DNA from 4 places in the Pseudoalteromonas sp. MBR-15 genome. Region 3 is predicted to be linked to each of the others. Evidence: predicted binding sites of a transcription regulator. Region 3 holds the regulator's gene; each other region holds the start of a gene.
The links. The regulator sigma-54, encoded in region 3, starts transcription at its own class of promoters, with help from an activator protein. The targets are predictions, from matches to a motif close to GTTGGCACGNNNNTNGNNT.

Region 1: a site for sigma-54 is predicted at 2,522-2,540, ahead of ACSSVW_RS10055 (DUF3192 domain-containing protein). Genes of this name have one in related genera too.
Region 2: a site for sigma-54 is predicted at 1,927-1,945, ahead of ACSSVW_RS20010 (BON domain-containing protein). Genes of this name have one in related genera too.
Region 4: a site for sigma-54 is predicted at 2,216-2,234, ahead of ACSSVW_RS08125 (flagellar basal body rod protein FlgF). Genes of this name have one in related genera too.

What each region holds. Positions count from the first base shown of each region.
Region 1 covers NZ_JBRJHH010000006.1:118,259-122,475, reverse strand. The annotation lists gene ACSSVW_RS10070 (SO_0444 family Cu/Zn efflux transporter) at 1-986, opposite strand, end outside; gene zntR (Zn(2+)-responsive transcriptional regulator) at 970-1,383, opposite strand; gene ACSSVW_RS10060 (D-2-hydroxyacid dehydrogenase) at 1,476-2,420, shown strand; gene ACSSVW_RS10055 (DUF3192 domain-containing protein) at 2,583-2,966, shown strand; gene ACSSVW_RS10050 (GGDEF domain-containing response regulator) at 3,003-3,920, opposite strand; gene ACSSVW_RS10045 (PAS domain-containing hybrid sensor histidine kinase/response regulator) at 3,889-4,217, opposite strand, start outside.
Region 2 covers NZ_JBRJHH010000024.1:6,335-10,551, reverse strand. The annotation lists gene ACSSVW_RS20020 (VOC family protein) at 1-102, shown strand, start outside; gene ACSSVW_RS20015 (LiaF domain-containing protein) at 1,001-1,660, opposite strand; gene ACSSVW_RS20010 (BON domain-containing protein) at 1,981-2,547, shown strand; gene ACSSVW_RS20005 (YqaE/Pmp3 family membrane protein) at 2,603-2,761, shown strand; gene ACSSVW_RS20000 (hypothetical protein) at 3,010-3,231, shown strand; gene ACSSVW_RS19995 (methyl-accepting chemotaxis protein) at 3,345-4,217, opposite strand, start outside.
Region 3 covers NZ_JBRJHH010000003.1:326,990-331,206, forward strand. The annotation lists gene lptC (LPS export ABC transporter periplasmic protein LptC) at 1-241, shown strand, start outside; gene lptA (lipopolysaccharide transport periplasmic protein LptA) at 231-752, shown strand; gene lptB (LPS export ABC transporter ATP-binding protein) at 749-1,474, shown strand; gene ACSSVW_RS06545 (RNA polymerase factor sigma-54) at 1,589-3,085, shown strand; gene hpf (ribosome hibernation promoting factor) at 3,112-3,399, shown strand; gene ptsN (PTS IIA-like nitrogen regulatory protein PtsN) at 3,403-3,855, shown strand; gene rapZ (RNase adapter RapZ) at 3,856-4,217, shown strand, end outside.
Region 4 covers NZ_JBRJHH010000004.1:308,130-312,346, forward strand. The annotation lists gene flgH (flagellar basal body L-ring protein FlgH) at 1-591, opposite strand, end outside; gene flgG (flagellar basal-body rod protein FlgG) at 607-1,395, opposite strand; gene ACSSVW_RS08125 (flagellar basal body rod protein FlgF) at 1,417-2,181, opposite strand; gene flgE (flagellar hook protein FlgE) at 2,331-3,674, opposite strand; gene ACSSVW_RS08135 (flagellar hook assembly protein FlgD) at 3,725-4,217, opposite strand, start outside.

The DNA of each region.
Region 1 (4,217 bases), on a different contig from region 3:
CCTGCTGCTATCGGGGTCGAGGCAGTCGCACAAATGTACATTGGTATACTAATCAGTATCACCACCAGCATCGCAAAAATACCGCTTCCCCATTGACTTAAATAAGACTCAGGAACATACGTTTGCACTAGCGCCGCGAAAAAGAGACCAATCACCAGCCACACCATAGTGTCTTCTAACAGTTTATTGCAGCTAAAACGAATAGCGCGTTTAAATTTAGCAACACGGCTCTCTATCGAAAGACTGGGCTTTTCGCTTTTACAGCAACGGTCTGTTTTTATCGATGCAGAATCTTCAGTACTAAAGCCGCTCGACTCTTTTTTAACTTCAGCTGAGGTATTACTGCTGCAACAGCTCGGCTCTTTTTTAATTTCAGCCGAAGCATTACTGCTGCAACAGCTCGGCTCTTTTTTAACTTCAGCCGAAGTATTGCTGCTGCAACAGCTCGACTCTTTTTTAACTTCAGCTGCGGTATTACTGCTGCAACAGCTCGGCTCTTTTTTAACTTCAGCCGAAGTATTACTGCTGCAACAGCCTGCACTATTATCATCTGCAGTGGCGGCTTGATGCTTATGCTGTGAATGAATTTCATGGTCTTTCCCAACCAAGACACCCGCAGCTATCGCACTGCACACCGCTGCGATTGGGCGTATAATGGCCATAAATGGCCCCAATAAAACATACGAGACTGACACTGAATCAACGCCCGTTTCGGGTGTTGAAACTAAGAATGCCGTCGTCGCGCTTTTCGATGCTCCCGCTCTTCTAAGCCCAATTGCTGCTGGAATAACACCACACGAACACAATGGCATAGGCGCACCAATAAAAGCAGCCTTAATGGTTGTCCAAAGCCCCTCTTTTCCTAAGTGACGATTGAGAAAATTGGCCGGTAAATACACATTTAATAAACCAGCAATCAATAAACCTAACATTAGCCATGGGGCAGATAATAAGAATAACTGCCAAAAATTATTGAGTAAGTCCATCAATATCCTCCAGTGTCGTCAGTATCGAGCAGTTCTCTGCGGGCTCTTCACCACCACAACATTTATCTGCTAATAATGAAAGAGAGTCATAAAAACGCGTGAGTTCAGCAATGCGTGCGGCCACTAAATCACGTTTTTGTAATGTCATTGCTTTAACCTCATGACATGAATGCTGATTTTTATGAAACTTAATTTGCAATAACTCTTTTATTTCAGACAGACTAAAACCAACGTTTTTTGCCCGCAAAATGAACGACATTTGCTTGTAATCTGCATCAGAGTAAAACCGATATCCCACCTCAGAACGCGAACTTGGCGTTAACAAACCATGTTTTTCGTAGTACCTTAACGTATCTGTTGAGACGCCTAATTGACGGGCAAACTCACCTATTTTCATCACTGTCTCCATTGTGAAGCGTTTATTTATTATGCTCACTATAAACCTTGGAGTACACCCTAAGGTCAAGCAAAAATTAATAAGGAAAGTATATGAATATCGTCGTCCTTGATGCCGCCACATTAGCAGACACTTCGTTAGATGAGCTGGCACAATTAGGTTCACTCACTTGCTATAACCTAACTAATCAACACGAATTAATTGAACGCTGCCAAGACGCTGATGTTGTAGTAACGAATAAAGTAGTTATAAATCAACAAGCAATGGCGCAGTTACCTCATTTAAAATTAATTTGCGTTGCTGCAACTGGCACCAATAATATTGATTTACCAGCAGCAAAAGCCCATAACATTGCCGTGACCAATGTGGCCGGATATTCAACACCTTCAGTGGTTCAACACACGTTTACATTGATCACCAATCTGCTTGGTAACACACACAAGTATATTCGTGATTGCCAGCAAGGTTTATGGCAGCAGAGTCCGATGTTTTGTCGCTTAGATTACAGCTTTAATGAAATTGCGGGGAAAACCTTAGCAATTATTGGCTACGGCTCGTTGGGCAAAGCGGTTGCTGAAGTTGCAACCGCATTTGGTGCCCATGTAATTATCAGTGAACGTAAAGGACATACACCGCGTGAAGGTCGCGTTAGTTTTGAGCAAGCATTAAAAACGGCTGATATAATCAGTGTTCACTGCCCGTTAACAGAAGAAACTCGCGATCAAATTGCGGCTCATGAGCTGAACATGATGAAACCCTCTGCCATCCTTATTAATACTGCCCGTGGGGGGATTATTAATGAGGCTGATTTAGCATCTGCGCTTGCCAATAATGTGATTGCTGGCGCGGGTGTTGATGTACTCAGCAAAGAACCCGCCGAGGCAGATAACCCACTTGCCCAATACACTGGCGACAATTTATTACTTACGCCGCACATTGCCTGGGCAAGTAAAGAGTCTATTATTCGCTTAGTGAAAGAAATCGCGTTAAATATCAAAGCATTTAACCAAGGAAATGAGCGCAATAGGTTGGTCTAAATTGCAATTTTTTGGTCAATTGAGCGAACTGGTTTGCAAAAAAGCTCCTAGCCAATTGACCAATTAAAAGCTAATCACTTGATTTAATTTACTTTTTAAAATGTGGCAAGCTGATTGCTAATTAAGAGCAACATAAACATTAAATTCTAGGGATAAAAAATAATGAAAAAAGCACTTTTAATTGCAGCGCTTACTGCACCATTTTTAACTGGCTGTGTCATTGCAGTATCTGATGGTGAAGCTGAAACACATTGGGCAGGTGATTCATCGACGAGCTGGCAAAAACAGCACAAAAATAACCGCGAAATCATTTCGACTCTTGCACTTGATACTAACTACCAAGTGGTACTTAATAAACTTCACACCCCTAACTTCACTGAATTACTAAAACAAGGTGACGATGTTTACCAAGTATTGTTTTATGCAACTCATAGCATTCACTCTGATGGTAAAATGACAAAAGATGAGTGCACACCACTGGTATTTAAAAACGATAAGCTAATTGGCGTTGGTGATACCATTTATAAATCACTGAGCAATGGCTAATTAGCCAAAAATGGCAGAGTAGGCCTTGCCTACTCTTTACCCACTCACATTCACTAATCGCGACACAACTTGGTCACGTCCGCCATCTTTAGCCTGATATAACCCTAAGTCAGCTTCTTCAAGCAGCGTTTGTTCAGCGTATACTTGGCCTGTTTCTGTGGTCGCAATGCCGATACTAATTGTCACATGATCCGAATTTAACGAAGCGGTATGGGGAATACCTAAATTACTCACTGCATGTCGTAATTTATTAGCAAATGCGATTGCTTGTGTTGCCGTTGTATTAGGCAAAACGGCCGCGAACTCTTCCCCCCCATAGCGCGCCACAAAGTCACTGCCTCGCTCGCAGGCCCCAACAAGCGCATGAGCAATTCGTTTTAAGCAATCATCACCCGCTCGATGGCCATAGCAATCATTAAACCGTTTAAAATGATCCACATCCATAAGTAATACAGACAAAGGGGTTTGATCGCGACGACAGCGACGCCATTCTCGGGCAAGGTTTTCATCTAGATAACGTCTATTAGGAATTTCAGTCAGGCCATCGATTGACGCTAACATTTCGAGCAAGTCATTTTTTTGTTTGATTAATAACTGATTACGCACACGCGCACGAACAATCGCAGCACTAAAGGGTTTAGTTATATAATCCATCGCCCCCAACTCGAGGCCTTTTGCTTCGTCGTCATGGCTCGAATTAGCAGAAATAAAAATAACAGGCAGCATATTTGTGACGGTATTTTCTTTTATTTTGCTCAGTACCTCATACCCATCAATACCGGGCATAACAATATCCAGAATCAATAAATCAACGGACTGTGTTTTTAAAAACGTCAGTGCCTTTTCACCACTTTCAACACAAAAAACATCATAATCTTGCTGTAATGTTTTTTCTAATACCAAACGGTTCAACGGATCGTCATCAACAATCAGTACCTTGGCTCTTTTTAGCATCTGTAGATCCTTGTTCGATGATAAATGCAATGACTTGTTTAATCTGCCACTGCAACTCATCGTTTAATAACTCAGGGAGTTCGCCTTGTGCTTTAAGCTTAGCCTCACATTGCTGAGCGCAGGCTGACAAACGTTTAAAGCCTAGATTACCGGCCGACCCTTTCACATTATGGACAACTCTGATCAACTCATCGGTGGTCTTTAATGTTGAAATTTGTAATAGCTGTTGTGCTGCCATGGTCGCAAACTTTGACAGCATAGTTAATACTAATTCTGTATTATTTGAAAACTGAGTGA
Region 2 (4,217 bases), on a different contig from region 3:
CCTTACCGAAAAAACGTGTATTTTATTGACCCCGCAGGCTTTGAAGTCGAGTTTGTCGAATATTTCAGTGACATCCCAAGTGAAAGAAATAATGATCTTTAGCGATGAAAAAAACGAGCAGCGAAGTACGAGCGAAATAAGTAACGAGAAGCGAGATTAATAAGCAACGAGTGACGAAAAGCGAGATGCGAGCTAAACCGTGAAGGGTGTTTAATGTCGCTTAAAAGGTTTGCTTTTTCGGCGTTAAAACGCCTCCCACGTGTGAGATGTGTGTCACTTGTAGGAGGGGCTTTAGCCGTGAAAGGGTGTAAGCAACGAGTTACGAAAGGCGAGATGCGAGCTAGTACAGCTAAATCGAGATGGTTGTTTAATGCCGCTGAACAGGTTTGCTTTTTTGGTGTTAAAACACCTCCCACGTGTGATGTGTGTCACTTGTAGGTGGGGCTTTAGCCGTTTTATAAAAGACGTTGCTGCGCAAACGCGCCATGTAAACATAACGCCTACGGTTTAATGTAGGCGTGAAATTTATTTCGCGCGAAGAGGTTGTAAGCAACGAGCTGCGAAAAGCGAGATGCGAGCTAAATCGAGATGGTTGTTAATACCGCTTAAAAGGTTTGCTTTTTCGGCGTTAAAACGCCTCCTACGTGTGTAGTGTGCATCACTTGTAGGAGGGGCTTTAGCCGTGAAAGGGTTGTAAGCAACGAGTGACGAGAAGCGAGATGCGAGCTTGTATAGTTAAAACGCCTCCCACGAGTGAAGTGTGCATCACTTGTAGGAAGGGCTTTAGCCGTGAAAGGTTATAGGCAACGAGTGACGAAAAGCGAGCTTGTATAGTTAAAACGCCTCCCACGAGTGTAGTGTGTATCTTTTGTAGGGGGCTTTAGCCGTGAATCTTATAAAAGACGTTGCTGCGCAAACGCGCCATGCAAGCATAACGCCTACGGTTTAATGTAGGCGTGAAATTTATTTCGCGCGAGGGGGTTTCGCAACTCGCATTTCGTTATTGCACTCTATTCATTTCTTTCCAGCTGGCTTTTAGGCTGTTGGCAAAGCTGATGAACTTTTCTTTCATGGTGCGTTTGACTTTAATCTCTACTGAGCCTAGCCAAACATTACCTTCTATCGTAATTGTGGGGCCTTGCCCTTTATTGAGTGCAACCGATTTATTTTCAACGCTACCTACCACACTAAACAACTTTGACACTACATTTACATGTTCTGGCACGTAGATTTCGTCGCTGCCTAAAATACAGTTTACGTAGATGGTGACATGCTGGTGCTGAAAAACGGCTTCACTAAAGTCTAATTCAATTGAGCCTAAACAGTTAGTTAGGTGAATTTCTTTCGGGACTAGCCATTGGCCGCTACGCTCGTTGGAACCTAAAATACTGCGTAGTTGCAGGCTTTCTGCATCGCTACCATGTGCATAGTGAGGTTTAAACTGCGCATGTTTATGTGACTTGTAGTCAATATCTGCTGTTAACTCTAAGTCAGCAACCAGCTCAATTAACACCTCATTGCTGGTGGCTTCCATTGCTTGGTCTAGTCTTCGTTCAAATGCTTCTGCTGAAATAACTGCATGACTGTAGTTATAGATAAGTTGATCGATTACTTCTTCTCTTACTTGCTCGATGGGGCGATCTTCGAGTTTGACGGCCATGATAATTCCCTGTTGAGTTTTAAAGTTATGTTAATCACAAAGCAAAGTGTAGGCCAAAAATTATTTTATTAATATTCATTGGTTTATGTTTTTGTGTGTGGGCTTTCATTCGTTAAATTAACCATAGATTAATAAGATTGACAATTAATTAGTCATTTTTATAACAGAGTGAACTTCTTACCGAATTGTCTGTAAATAATTACCGAAACGAATATAAATCATGGCTGAATATCTATTTAACTTATTGAATAATATAAAAATAAAAAGTTGGCATCGTAGTCGCATTAGTTATCTCGTCTTTAATCAAAAGGAGAAAGATTATGAATACATTCAACAAGACTATGATTGCTGCGTTAGTAATTGGTGCAACAAGTATGAGTGCTCAGGCAAGCAACTGGGAAAATGAAAGTAAAGATGCTTGGATTGATGGTAAGGCAGAAACTGTGCTTCTTATGAACACTAACCTAAATAATTTTGATATCAACACAGACGTAAAAAACGGCAAAGTTGTATTAACCGGTAAAGTTGATAGTGAATTAGACAAAGAGTTAGCCGAAGAGCTTGTACTTAGCCTAGACGGTGTAACTGCTGTTGATAACAAATTAACGGTTGTGAAAAACATGAAGTCTAAGGCAGCAAGTGCAGATAAAGGTGACTCAGTAGAAAGTGACTTAACTGATGCGAAGATCAGTACAGTGATCACCACACGTTATTTATTTAACTCTGAAGTAGGCGGCACTGATATTGATGTCGATACAGATAAAGGCGTTGTTACACTAAAAGGTACGGTTAAGTCAGATGCAGAAAAGCAATTAGCAGTGAGCATTGCTGAAAATGCTGAAGATGTGCGTAAAGTCATCGATGAACTTAAGATTGTTGCTGAATAATAGCACGCCCCATAGCCCAGCTTTGGCTGGGCTTATCTTTTTCAAGGAGTGAGTTATGGATTTAATACGCATTATTTTCTCGGTTTTAATTCCGCCTCTTGGCGTATTTTTACAGGTAGGTTTGGGGGCACAATTCTGGATTAATATTATTTTAACCTTATTAGGGTACATTCCAGGTTTGATTCATGCTGTGTATATTATCGGTAAGCGATAATAATCACGGTTCAAAGGAATGGGTGTACGGCAAGGAAATGCACACGTAATAATGGATGACAACACTGCAAGGAGATTTACAGTATGGAAAATGTAACACAGCACAAAGGACAGCAAGGAAGTAACAAGGCGTTATGGACAAGCGCACAATGGCAACGCTTTATGGATAAAGTGAAAGGATAAACACCAAGGATTTTGGTTTAGGCTAGGAGCCAAATATGGATGAAGCTAGCGTAAGGAGGTGACAAAATGGAACAAGTACAAGCGCAATTATTACACGGACTGAACAACAAGGGAGTTGCTACATGGAATGAGCAACAGTGGCAACTATTTATGGAACTTACTAAAGCGGTTACGCCACAGGTAACAAGGAAGGCTGACGATAAAAACCCGATGTCATCTTCAGGTGACATCGGGTTTTTAATTACATCTGCAATCTATCTCAATACCAATTCAAATCAGTGTGAATGATTTAGACCTGTCGTTTGCAGCGTTAAAAATTTCTTATTGACGACTGCATGGTGCCTGATTTGTTACTTATGATAAGTAGCAAGAACACACACCTAGAACAATTCAATGACTAATCACAACTTAAATTGATTAACCGTTTTATTAAGTGAAATAGCTAGCTCATTGAGATCGCGTGCTTCGTCTGCTAACTCATGTGCATGATCTGCTGTACTATTTACTAAATGGTTAATTGCCGCGAGGCTATTATTAATGTCCTCAGCAACCACCGTTTGTTGCTCAGTTGAGGTCGCAATTTGATGACTCTGGTCTTGTACATTCGTCACTGAGCCTGCAATATCTTGCAGAGCTTGCAGTACAATTTGAGTTTGCTCTACAGAGCCTTCTGCACGCTCTTGACCCTGCTGCATCATGGTGGATGCTTTTTGAGCTATTTGCTGTAAACGCGTGATCATATTACGAATATCATCGGTCGACTCTTGTGTACGACTTGCCAGTGAGCGTACCTCATCAGCAACCACCGCAAAGCCTCGCCCTTGCTCACCTGCACGCGCCGCTTCAATGGCTGCATTGAGTGCCAGTAAATTGGTTTGTTCTGCAATTGAGTTGATTACATCAACAACAGCGCCAATATTGCCGCTTTCTTGCTCAAGCCCTGCAACAACTTTAGATGCCTCACCGATGTGGCTGGCAAGTGCGGTCATCACCGATTGCGCCTGCGTTGAACGCTTGGTGCCATCGGCTGTAATGCTTTGCACTTCTTCGGCTGCATTGTTGGTGTGTTGCGCATTTCGCGAAATTTCGAGTACCGTAGAGGCCATTTCTGTTACTGCGGCGCTAACACTGTCAACTTGTTGTTTTTCTTGCTGAATTTCGTCGTTGGTTTTTTTAGAGACGATTTTAAGCTGTGAAGCCGCTTGGCTTAACTGCTCAGCTTGGGCTGCTGTATTAAGCATCATGGCACGTAATTTATCGATAAAGGTATTCAT
Region 3 (4,217 bases):
CGATCAGCTTGTATTCGAAGGGGATGTGGTTGCTAAAAACCTTACCCATAATGGCATGATCGAAGATATTAAAGCTGAGAACATTAACATAGACATTGACAAAATGACCATGTTTTCTAAGCAACCTGTCACGCTGACAGGGCCGAATTTAAAAATTACCGGTAAAGGTTTAAAAGCCGATTTAAAAGCCGAAATTGTTGAGTTAACTAACCATACACGAACCATATACTATGACCAATAAACTTAAGAAATTACTCCTGATCCCAAGCTTATTGATTGCGTTTTCTGGCGCAGCTGCTGAGCAGGCTGGCACACCAATCAGCATTAGCTCTGATCGCCAAGAAGGTCAGCTAAAAAATGGCATTGGTATCTTCGAAGATAATGTCGAGATCATACATGGTAACCGTCGTATTACAGCGGATCGACTCGAAGCACATGCAGGTGAAGTTGAAGGCACGGTTGAATTAATTATTGCCACAGGAAAGCCCGCTTACTTTGAAGAAAAACAAGCTGACGGCACTATTATGAGCGCCAGTGCTGAAGAAGTTCGATACGATGTTGCTAAACGCTTATTAACACTCGTTGGCAATGCACAAGTGACTCAAGCAGGCCAAAAAGTCAGTGCCAAGAGCATTACATACGATATGGAACAGCAACTGATAAGTGCCGAGAAAGATGAAAACTCGACCGATCGTGTACACACTATTTTAGTGCCTGTTGATAACAAAAAGAACGATGAAGGCCAGCCATGAGCACACTAAAAGCAGAGCTATTAGCTAAAAGCTATAAGGGTCGCCAAGTTGTAAAAAATGTAGGCCTTGAGGTAGAAGCTGGCAGCATTGTCGGTTTACTTGGGCCAAATGGCGCAGGTAAAACAACCACCTTTTACATGATTGTGGGATTAGTGCCCAGTGACAAAGGTAAAATAAGCATTGATGATAACGACATCACCTTATTGCCAATGCACAGCCGCGCTCGCTTAGGTATTGGCTATTTGCCACAAGAATCATCGATTTTTAGAAAACTGACTGTTTATCAAAACTTAATGGCCATTTTAGAGACCCGTAAAGATCTCAATAAACAAGGCCGCGAAGAAACACTTAACAGTTTACTTGATGAATTTAGCATTCAACACATTCGTGACAGCCAAGGTATGGCATTGTCAGGGGGTGAACGCCGTCGTGTTGAAATAGCACGTGCACTGGCCGCTGACCCTAAATTTATTTTGCTCGATGAGCCTTTTGCTGGTGTTGATCCTATTTCAGTGTTAGATATAAAGAAAATTATTGAGCACTTAAAAAATCGTGGTATTGGTGTATTAATTACTGACCACAATGTGAGAGAAACCCTTGATGTTTGTGAAAAAGCCTACATTGTTTCTCATGGGGAGCTAATTGCATCAGGTACACCTGAACATGTGTTAGCCGACCAAACTGTACGCGATGTGTATCTAGGCGAGCAATTCAGGCTTTAAATACGCCACCGACTAGAGCATCTGCTAGACTTATAACAATGACAATAAATCAAATAAATAGTTAACGGCATCGTTCTATTGTTTGATAAGACTAAAAAGGATTGTTAGGGATACATGAGGCAATCATTACAGCTGCGCATGGGCCAGCAACTTACAATGACTCCACAACTGCAACAGGCTATCCGTTTGTTGCAGCTCAGTACATTGGATCTCCAGCAAGAAATTCAAGAAGCGTTAGACTCTAACCCTTTGCTTGAAGTTGAAGAAGCAGATTATGCAGAAGAGAGTATTGGCAAAAACGAGCAAAAAGCCGAATCTGACGATACCCAACTAAGCGCGTCGGCTGACGAAGCTGCGAGCGAGTACGAGCAAGAAAGCAGTGATGCCCTCAACAAAGACACCGTAAGTGACGACTTAGCAATGGATGTTACGTGGGATGAGTACATGAGTGCTGCCCCATCAAGTTCCTCAGGTCCAATGCCTGAAGATGAGTCAATTTACCAAGGCGCATCAACCGAAACTCTCCACGAATACCTAATGTGGCAGTTACAACTGACTCCATTCAGCCCAACAGACGAAGCGATTGCCGTTGCGATTGTTGAGGCAATTGATGATTCGGGTATTTTAACCGTAAGCTGCGAAGACATTGTTGAAAGCTTCAATCAAAATAACGATGAAGAAGAAATCGAACTTGATGAAGTCGAAGCTGTCTTAAAAAGAATTCAATTATTCGATCCTGTCGGTATTGGCGCCCGTAGTTTACAAGAATGTTTGTGTATTCAATTACGCCAATTCGATGCTGACACCCCCTATTTAGCTGAAACTAAAATGGTGTTATCAGAACATATTGAATTATTAGCGAGTCGTGACTATCGCACTTTGATGAAAAAGACTAAGCTTAAAGAAAGTGAGCTGAAAGAAGTCATGACATTGATCCACAGCTTAAATCCAAAGCCTGCGGATACCATTGTTAGAGAAGAATCTGAATACGTGATACCCGATGTATCCGTAAAAAAAATAAAAGGCCGTTGGGTAGTTGAACTAAACCCAGACTGCATGCCGAAAATCAGAGTGAATAGCCACTATGCGGCGATGTCACGTTCTGTAAAATCAAGCAGTGATAGCCAATTTATTCGCTCTCATTTACAAGAAGCAAAATGGTTTATTAAAAGCTTAGAAAGCCGTAATGACACGTTATTAAAAGTGACTAACTGTATTGTTCAACAACAACAGGCTTTCTTTGAACATGGTCCTGAGGCCATGAAACCCATGGTATTAAATGATGTCGCAGAAATGGTCGAAATGCATGAATCAACAATTTCGCGAGTAACAACACAAAAATACATGCATACCCCGCGGGGAATTTTTGAGTTGAAATATTTCTTCTCCAGCCATGTAAGCACTGAAAATGGGGGTGAGTGTTCATCTACGGCAATTCGCGCTTTAATCAAAAAGCTAATCGCCGCAGAAAACACAGCTAAACCATTGAGTGATAGCAAAATTGCAGATATATTGGCTGAGCAAGGAATTAAAGTAGCTAGACGGACAATAGCAAAATATCGAGAGTCTCTAGCAATACCTCCGTCGAATCAGCGTAAGAGTCTGATTTAGACGTTTTACATAGAAGGAAAATGCTTATGCAACTAAATTTAACTGGTCGTCATGTAGAAATCACAGATTCATTAAGAGACTATGTAAACACCAAGTTTGCGAAACTAGAAAGGCATTTTGACCACATTAATAATGTTCATGTCATTCTAGATGTAGAAAAACTAAGCCAAAAAGCAGAAGCAACTTTACATGTAAACGGAGGCGAGTTATTTGCCTCTACTGAACACCAAGATATGTATGCAGCCATCGACTCGTTAATCGATAAACTTGATCGTCAAGTAATTAAACACAAAGAGAAATTAGCTCGACACTAAATTATGAAACTTAGTTCACTTACTAACCAGGACTGCAGCAAAGCTGCGGTCCTTTTTAATAGCAAAAAAAGAATTCTCGAATTTATCAGCGAACTGGCTCATGAGCAGCTCCCTCATTTATCTCAGCAAGATATACTCAATGCCCTATTGAACAGAGAAAAATTGGGCAGCACGGGTATTGGCCGAGGTATTGCGATTCCACATGGTCGTATGAGCGGTGCAGATCAGCCACACGCATTTGTAATTGTGAGTGAGTCACCTATAAATTTTGACGCAATTGATAATCGTCCAGTGGATATTTTTGTCGCACTCATCGTACCAGATGGTGACTGTCAACTTCATCTAAAGACCTTATCAACAATTGCTGATAGACTTAAAGACAAAGAATTTTGTAAACAGCTACGCAGTGCTAAAACAGATAGTGATCTGTTTAAAGTCATTGCATCAGAGGCATAAATGGAATTAATTATTATCAGCGGTCGCTCTGGTTCAGGTAAATCGGTCGCTTTACGAGTACTTGAAGACTTAGGCTATTACTGCGTTGATAATATTCCTGTAAACCTACTTCCTTCGTTAGTACGCAGTGTGTCAGATAATTACGACAAAATTGCTGTAAGTATCGATGTGCGTAACCTGCCGAAAGAACAGCAAGAATTTAACGATATTCTTGAGTATTTACCGGGCTTTGCAAAACCCACGTTGTTTTATTTAGATAGTGATGATCAAACACTGATCAAACGATTCTCTGAAACACGCCGCTTACACCCATTATCGATTGACTCGCTGCCGCTTGATTTAGCGATTAAACAAGAAAAAGT
Region 4 (4,217 bases), on a different contig from region 3:
CGCATTCGCAACTCGGTTTGAAGTCACCGTATTATCTGCTGTCACATCTTGGGGACGCACTAAACCTTCAAGACGAATAAACTCTTCACCGGTATTTAAAGTAAGCCACTTTTCGCCACGGATCACTAAGTTACCGTTCGGCAAAACTCGCATAACATTAACTGAAATATCACCAAATAAGCTGTTCGATTGATTCGATTTAGAATCACCTTTAAATGATGAATCTGAACCAATACCAAATTGGATACTATCACCACCTATATTCACAGGATTGCCGCCTAAACCAATGACTGGGTCAAGGCTTGCGTCAGTTTCTTTATCGGTTTCGGTTTTCGCCGCTTTGGTTGCCTGAGTCGATTCTTGCAGTTTAACCGTGATGATATCGCCTGCTCGCAACGCTTTTTTATCTGAATACAGGTCATTTGATAAATAACTATCAAATAATGAACCAGTGGGTACCATTTGCTCTGCTGCAGGCTCAGGATACATTGGCGCATAGTAAGGGTCATCCTGAACCACATGGTTATTTTGTGTTGCCATACAACCACCGAGCAATAACGCTGTTGATGTGACTAAGATAATGTTACGCATGCTGCCTCCTACCCATTATAACTGTTGGTTAATGTAACTAAGCATTTCATCAACAGCCGAAATCACTTTTGAATTCATTTCATAAATTCGCTGTGTTTCAATGAGGTTAACGAGCTCTTCTGTTACATTCACATTTGAAGTTTCAAGTGAACCTTGTACAACAGTTCCTAAACCATCAATACCGGGATTACCTTGCACAGGAGCCCCACTTACAGCCGTTTCGGTGTAAAGGTTTTGACCCATAGGCTCAAGGCCAGATGGATTGATGAAATCACTGATAGTTAGCTGACCAATAACAACATTGTCAGCTTGGCCTGAGATACGCACCGACACTTCACCATCTTGTGATACCGTAATTGATTGTGCATCGTCTGGCACATTCATCTCTGGTTGCACAGGAAAACCGGCTCCCGCGGTAACAATGCGGCCATCTTCATCGGTGGTAAATTGACCATTACGCGAATAAGCGATATTGCCATCTGGGAGTAAGACCTCAAAAAAGCCCGGTCCTGAAATCATCCAATCCAATGAATTTTCAGTGGTAAGCATGTTACCTTGTGAAAAGTTCTTTTGGTTAGCAACCACTTTCGCACCCGCGCCTAACATCAAACCTGATGGCATTTCAGTGTCTTGTGAGGAACGACCACCTGGCTGATTAATATTTTGATACAGTAAATCTTCAAATACGGCGCGGCTTTTTTTGTAACCGACCGTGCTGGCATTCGCGAGATTATTTGAGATCACCGAAATATCGGTTTGTTGGGCGTCAAGCCCGGTTTTACTGATCCACAATGCAGGATTCATAACTCTACCCTCTCAGTCATCTTAAACAATGCGTAACAGCTGATCTTGACGTTCATCAAGCTCTTCCGCTGTTTTCATCAATTTAACTTGTAATTCAAATTGGCGTTGATTGCTGATCATATCGACCATTTCGTGTACGGGGTTAACGTTGGACATTTCAAGGGTGCCCGAAAGCACTTTTACATTAGTTGAAATATCGCAAAAACCACATAAATCATTTACCAACATGTCTGGCTTTGGCCTAAATAAGCCATCATTGCCTTTTTCTAGTTGATTGTTATCGGCTTCGATTACCTTTAAGCGATCAACCACTTCTAAAAAGTTTGCAGGTGCCCCTTGTGGACGCACCTGAATTGACCCATCAGAACTAAATTCAATCTTCTCGATTGGTAAAGGCAAAATAATGGGGCCACCTTCGCCAATAACTTGACGACCATGACTGGTCATCAATGCGCCATCGGGAGTAATATTCAGCGTGCCTGTTTTGGTATAGGCTTCATTGCCCGATGCATCTTGTACGCTTAACCAACCCCGATCACTCATGGCAATATCAAGTTCTCGGCCTGTTTCAACAAAACCACCCGACTCCATGTTAGAACCTGGGCGCTCTTGCATTGCGAATACACGCGATGGCAAACCTTCGCCAAATGCTTGCATTGAGCGTGCTTGTGCAAAATCAGCTTTAAAGCCAGTGGTGTTTGCATTTGCTAAGTTGTTTGCCTTTAATTCAAGGCCACGCAAGCTTTGCTTTGCACCAGACATGGCAATGTAGACCATTTTGTCCATAACATTGACTCACTAAAAATACGATAACTATGAAATGCAATAAAAGTGCCAAAGTAAAATTGACGCGGAAATAAGCAAAGGAAAATAAAAAAAGGCTGCCAATAGAGGGGGCAGCCTTTCGTGTCGGATTAAACTTAGAGCCGCTAAAATTAACGGATCTGTAAGATATTTTGTTGTAATGTTGAGTTAACTTCTAAGGCACGTGAGTTCGCCTGGAAATTACGCTGTGCGCTGATAAGGTCAACCAGTTCATTCGTTAAGTTAACGTTTGATTGCTCAAGTGCTGATGAGTTAATTGAACCCAATGTGCCTGAGTTTGGCTCACCCGCAATAGGCTCGCCCGAGGTTAAACTTTTCTTCCAAGAAGTGTCACCCGCTTGTTGTAAGCCTTGAGAGTTTGAAAAGCGCACCATAGCCACTTGGCCTAAGAATGAAGTATCGCCATTGCTGTATGAAGCAACTACTTTTCCATCTGCACCAATATCAATGCCCGCTAAACGACCGACTGTCGCACCATCTTGCTCAAGTGCTTTTACTTCAAAGTTACTGGCGTATTGCGTAGGCACTTTATTAGCGGTGCCTGCTTCATCACGCCAATTAACCGTGATTTCATTCGGGAACTGTGCGCCATTACCAAGTAGTGTCGATAAACCTGACGAAGCATTTGAAGGCAAAATAATGTCATCAAATGTGGTTTCTGGAGCGGTTACGTTCGGTAAACCCGCCGCCGTGAACTCAAGTGTATCAATTGGCGTGTGTGCACCTGTGCCCGTTGCAGCACCTGAAGCATCAAACGCTTGACCATCCATTGTGGCGTACACTTCCCACGTATTTGGCGTTGCTGTAGGGTCTTGCTTTACAAAAAATAACTGCACAACATGCGGCTCACCTAATGAGTCATAAACAGTTGTTGAAGTAGACGAGTTATAGCTCGTGCTATCAGTTGGATCAAAGGTTGTCGTTGTTGGCGTATCGACACGTGCGTCTAAATTCATTGAGCTGTAGATATTACTCGTATGACGAGGCGAACCTGAAGCATCAGGAATTTGAATCGGTGAAGTAGTACTTAAACTTACCGACGTCGTATTACCCGTTGATGGGTCAACAGGGAAACCTTGCAGGTAGTTACCATTGGCATCAACAACAAAGTTATCTGAATTTAATTTAAATGCACCCGCGCGCGTATATGTAAAGTCTTGTGATGCGATGTCATCACTCATCGCAAAATAACCTTCCCCTGTGATTGCTAAATCAAGTGAGTTATTTGTGAATGATAACGACCCTTGGTGAAACTGTTGTGCAACCGTTGCTGTTTTAACACCGTCGCCGTTTTTTGTTTTACCAGAACTAAATACTGACGATGCGTACACATCAGCAAACTCAGCACGTGACTCTTTAAAGCCCGTTGTGTTTACGTTGGCAATATTATTTGCCGTTACGTCTAAATCTTTTTGTGCGGCTGCTAAACCTGTTAATGCAATATTGAAGCTCATAACTCACCTCTAACCTATCTCTTAGCCTAAGCTAACCCAAACCTTTTTAATTATGCGATTTCAGCTATATCAGTTAGCCTAACCGCACCCTCTTTTGTATTTACGATAATGCCGCTGCTGCCATTAATATTGACACTTTCAATGTTCTTAAAGGTTGCCAGAGGCATGCTACTGTAATCTCCATTTACGAAGCCTTCAGCGCTAATATTGTATTCGCCTTCAGGAAGAACATTGCCCTCACCATCTTTACCATCCCATTCGAAACGATGAGCACCGGCAGATTTCGATCCTAAATCAATAGTGCGAACTAATTGTCCCGTCGAATCAGTGATTCTTAACGTAAGAGATTCAACAGTTGTTTCTGCCACAACGGAACCTTTAGCTAAATTTTCGCCATCAAAGTCAATAGTCTCTGACTCAAGCAATGCTTGCTTACCCACTAACGTTGACGCTTGTAATGCCGAATTTGATGTCATGGATGCAGTGAGTGACTCAAATTTTGTGTTTAAATTTGAAATACCTTCTGCCATGGTAAAGTTCGTC